Regions from separate parts of the Bradyrhizobium sp. LB11.1 genome, predicted to be linked through region 1. Evidence: riboswitches for the same ligand, from Rfam matches in the RefSeq annotation. Region 1 holds a riboswitch; the other holds the start of a gene.

Region 1 (2,391 bases):
GATCGGCCGTCCTAGGCCATGCGCTGATTGACCGACACAACCCGCCAGCCGGTCGCGAGCCGGTCGATCCGGGTCAGCGACAGCGGATCGATCACGAAGCGCAAGGCGGCTTGCGGTGTCAGGTCGAGCGCGATGCACAGCACGGCGCGGATGGTGCCGGAATGGACGACCAGCGTTGCGGACCCGATGCTGATCCGCGCGAGACCCTGCCTCACGCGTGCGACCTGTTCTTCAAAGCTTTCCCCGCCTGGCGGCCGGCCACGCGCCGGATCGCTCCAGAATCGTGCATAGGCCTCGCCTCCATCAGCCCCGAGTTCGTCATGCCGCCGGCCGGTCCAGTCGCCAAAATCCTGCTCGCCGAATTCGGGTAGCAATTCAGGTTCAAGCCCCAGCGCGCGTGCCGTCTCGACCGTGCGCCGCGCCGGGCTGGCATAGCTCGCCGCTCCCCGCGGCAGACACCGGCGCAGCGCCTCGAGCCGCCCGCGATCGCCAAGGTCCGCCGGCGCATCATTCGCATGGATAGCCCCTTTGACGCCGTCGACGGGCGCATGCCGTATCAGCCAGAGGAAGGTTTCGCCTTCCATGCAGATCTCCCAGGGAAGTTGGCCGCTGTGGCACCATCGCCGCAACAGGCACATTGACTCCGTCTACGCCGTAATCCTAGATGGTGGTGACGGTTTCCCCGAGAGGGGATGAAAAGGGAATGCGGTGCGGGGACATTGTCCCCAATGCCGTAGCTGCCCCCGCAACTGTAAGCGGTGAATCCTTCGTCACAAGCCACTGGGTCCTCGGTCCCGGGAAGGCGACGAAGCGGTCACGACCCGCGAGCCAGGAGACCTGCCGTCAGCCGTGGTCACACGCGAAGATGTCGGTCGGGGAGTACAGACATTCGGCTTCATCGGAAGGCTAAAAGCCGGAAGATGGGACCTTGGTTCGCAGTGACGTGCCACTGACGTCACACCGAGGTCCAAGACCGTGTCTTCCATCCGTATTGTACGACCACGCCGTTTGCTGCTCGCCTCCGCCGCGCTTGCGCCGCTTGTTGCCGCCGACATGCATGCCGCTCACGCGCAGCAGGCTCGCGAGTCCTTGCCTCCGATCGAGGTGTCGCCCCCCCAATCCCGCAAGCAGGCCAAGCCGGCTGGCCGGGATACAGCAAGCGCACGCCGAGCGGCGGCGCGCAGGCCTGCTGCGGTAACGGCGGCGCCAAAGCCCGTCGTGCCGAACGCTGCGGCGCCGACGCCGCTCAACAGCAATGCGGTCGCCGAGAGCGCCTCGCGCCTCGGCCTGACCGTGCGCGAGACGCCCGCGACCGTCGAGGTGATCTCCGCCGAGACCATGCGCGAGCAGGGCTATCGCACCGTCTCCGACGTGGCCCAGGGCGCGGTCGGCGTCACCGCCGGCGACAATCCGGCCGAGCCCTCGGCCTTCTCGATGCGCGGCTTCACCAACAGCCAGATCAACACGCTCTACAACGGCATCAAAATCGGCCCGCAGAACATGACCTCGCGGATCATGGACACCGCCAATCTCGAAGCGGTTGAATTTCTGAAGGGGCCGGCCTCACTGATCTCGGGCGAAGGCGCCGCCGGTGGTGCGATCAATTTCGTCACCAAGCAGCCGCACACCGGGGCGATCCGGAACGAAGCCGACTTTTCATATGACTCCCTGAATTCCTTCCGTGCGCATTATGGCTCCGGTGGCAGCACCAACGTCCAGGGACTGGACTACCGTTTCGATATCAGCCGCTCCACGCTCAACGGCTTTGCCGACGACACCAACACCAAGACGCTGGACATCTCCGGCCAGCTCAACTACCGCATCTCCGACAGCCTCAAGGTCTGGGGCGCGATCGAGTATCGCGAAGACCGCTCAAAAGCCTATTGGGGGGCGCCGCTGGTGTCGGCGGCCTTCAGCGGCTCGCATGCGACGAGCGGCATTGTCTCCGGTAGCTACTTCAACAGGACTGATCTCGGGGCCATCACGATCGACGACCGCACTTTCAACACCAACTACAACGTTCTCGACAACCGAAATGTCGCGCAAGAAGTGTGGTTGCGCGGCGGCTTTGAGCTGAAGCTGGCGCCTGACCTGACGCTGAAGAGCCAGGCCTACGGTTATGGCGCGGAGCGCACCTGGTTCAACAACGAGATCGAGGCGTTCGATTCGATCAAGAACGAGGTGTATCGCGAGCGCTTCTATGTCGCGCACAGCCAGCGCCTCGTCGGCAACATCACCGATCTGGTCTGGGATGCCAATATCGCGGGCTTCGACAACCGCATGGTCACGACGCTGTCGTCGAGCTACCTCGACTTCGTCAGGCCGAGTGCCGCAAATTTTCCGAATGATTATGTCCCGCTGGTCGATTTCGACCGCGGCTTTTACGGCTCG
Region 2 (2,391 bases), on a different contig from region 1:
AGATCGACGTAATCGTTGAAAAACAGCGTGTCCTGCGAGACGTTGAACTGGTTGTTGCTCGCCGCCAATGTGGCGACGAAACGGTTGTCCAAGCCGCCGATGTCGGTATTGACGGTGAGGTCGGTGATGTTGCCGTAGAGCCGCTGCGCGTGATCCAGGGCCAGGCGTTCGCGATAGATGCTCTGCACGCCGGCGAAATTGCCGACGGTCTGGTCGAACGACGAGATCTCGTTGTTGAACCAGTGCCGATGGGCGTCATAGCCGTAGACCTGGCTCTTCAGCGAGACGTTGTTGGTGATGTCCCACTGGAAGCCCGAGCGCAGCCACAATTCGCTGGCGCCGCTGTGGTTGTCGAGCACGTTGTAGTTCGTGGTCAGCGTGCGCGCGTCGATGGTGGGCGCCACCGGCGTGCCGCCGCCGAGGTAATAGTTGCTCCAGGTCCCGGATACGATGCCCGATGTCGGCACGATGCCCGGCCCGTTCGCCGGCACGATCGGCGTTCCCCAGTAGAACCGGTCGCTGTCCTGCTTGTACTCGGCCGCGCCCCAGATCTTCAGGCTGTCGTTGACGCGATAGTTGAGCTGGCCGGAGACGTTGCTGAGCTTCGAATAGCTGTCGTCGATAAAGCTCTTGTCGTTGAAATGGCTGATGTCGAAGCGGTAGTCGAGGCCGTCGACCAGCGTAGAGCCGCCCGATCCGTAGCCGGCGCGATAGCCGTTGAAAGAATCGTAGGAGGTGAAGGCCTCGTTGACGATCGGACCCGTATGCGGCGCCTTGGTCACGTAGTTGACGGCGCCGCCGGTCGCACCGAGGCCCGCCACCAGCGAATCCGGTCCCTTGATGATCTCCACCTGCTGCAGGCCTGCCACATCCATGGGGCGGCCGGTCATGGTCGATGGCCCGATCGGGATGCCGTTGTAGAGGGTGGTGAGTTGGTCGCCGCCGAAGCCGCGCATCGAGAAGATCGCAGGCGCGCCCGGTGCATCGCCGCCGGTCACGCCGACCGCAGCCTTCGCGACATCGGTCGTGGTCCGGATGCCCTGGTCCTGCATGGTCTGCTGGCTGATCATTTCGACGGTCGCGGGCGTCTCGCGTACCGAGATACCGAGGCGGGAGGAGACCCCGGCGACGGCAGCGGTGTTGAGCGGCGTTGTGTCGCTCGCGCTCTGGACGATCGGCCCAGCAGCGACCGGTGCGATGGGCTTGCGCCCCGTGGCGCGGCGTACGGTGCGCGGCTTCTGATTGCCGGGGCTGACGGCGGGAGCCGGCTTCGGAGTGGATGGAGAGACAGTCACGGGACCGATCTCCACGGGCGGCCTGCTCGGAGCCGTGCTCTGCGCAACCGCTGCCGACGACAGCGACACCGAAGAGAGCAGGGAGATCAGGAAAACACGCGTAAACCCCGGCGTAACGCCGGCACGGAAATGAAGATGTTGCACAACAACGCTCTGCGGCGACGCAAACAAACCGTCACCGCGGTTGCCTTAGCAATCTGCCTTCGCCCAAGCGGCAGATGTACCGGCTACTGGTCCGACACCGGGGCACCCCGCCCAATGCGTTCGCGCGTGACTCATGGCTGGCAGCAGGTTTCCTGGCTCGCGGGTCGTCGCCTTCGACCACCTTCCCAGAGACCCAAGGGCTCCAGTGGTTTTGCTGGTCGTCGGCTATCCGCTTACAGTTGCGGGGGCAGCCGCGGAATTGCCCACTAAGGTGGACGCACCGCATTCCCTTCAGTAGTCCTTGCGGACACTACCGATCATGAAACTGGCATTTGGAGCGGAGGCCGTCAATATCAGGGCCGCCCGGCGGCGCAACGCGCCTGCGAAGTGTGTCATTCCGGACAAAAAACATTCTACTCCATAACGATGTTCGCCGTGACCTAATGTCCGGGCTTAGGTTAGCTGTCCTTGAGGCGTTTAATGGGGATACGCCAATGACAGAACTTGAGGACAGGCTGGAGCGTTTCGAGACGCTCACCGCCGAATGCGAGCTGATTGCCAAGCTCGCGACCGACAGCAGCAAGCGCGAATTCTACCTGAAGCTCGGCGATCAGTATCGCCAGCTTGCGGTGGACATGCGCCGGGCGATCGCGACCAGGACCGCAGCCTGATGTGGTTTAAGGTTTCCAGATAGAGCGAGGCACGATGCCCGCATCTGCATCCTTGCGGGAATGGGCCCGGTCGCAATCCGTTCTTAATAATTGAGCCGCATCCTCATGGGGAAGCGGGGTGTCGCGACGTCGCGATTCCCGGCGATGGGAATGCCTGGGGCAAGGTTGCCATGCAACGTTGCCCGCGAACGTTGCTCGTTTGATGGTTTACATCCCATGCGTCTGTTGGCGGTGATCTTGTTTGCGTTCATGACCGCAGCCTGTAACCAGGAGCAGGACGT

Evidence for each region. Region 1 has a riboswitch for cobalamin ahead of ABIA96_RS28205 (TonB-dependent receptor). Riboswitches for the same ligand answer to the same signal wherever they lie in the genome.
Region 2: linked by a shared signal. The riboswitch ahead of ABIA96_RS16045 (TonB-dependent receptor) and the one ahead of ABIA96_RS28205 (TonB-dependent receptor) in region 1 are both predicted to bind cobalamin.

Annotation. Positions count from the first base shown of each region.
Region 1 is NZ_JBEPTH010000013.1:68,822-71,212, reverse strand. Features, by position in the region: gene cobT (nicotinate-nucleotide--dimethylbenzimidazole phosphoribosyltransferase) at 1-15, shown strand, start outside; gene ABIA96_RS28210 (histidine phosphatase family protein) at 12-584, opposite strand; cobalamin riboswitch at 658-859, shown strand; partial or broken gene ABIA96_RS28205 (TonB-dependent receptor) at 976-2,391, shown strand, end outside.
Region 2 is NZ_JBEPTH010000005.1:372,273-374,663, forward strand. Features, by position in the region: gene ABIA96_RS16045 (TonB-dependent receptor) at 1-1,439, opposite strand, end outside; cobalamin riboswitch at 1,565-1,769, opposite strand; gene ABIA96_RS16050 (hypothetical protein) at 1,934-2,110, shown strand; gene ABIA96_RS16055 (hypothetical protein) at 2,327-2,391, shown strand, end outside.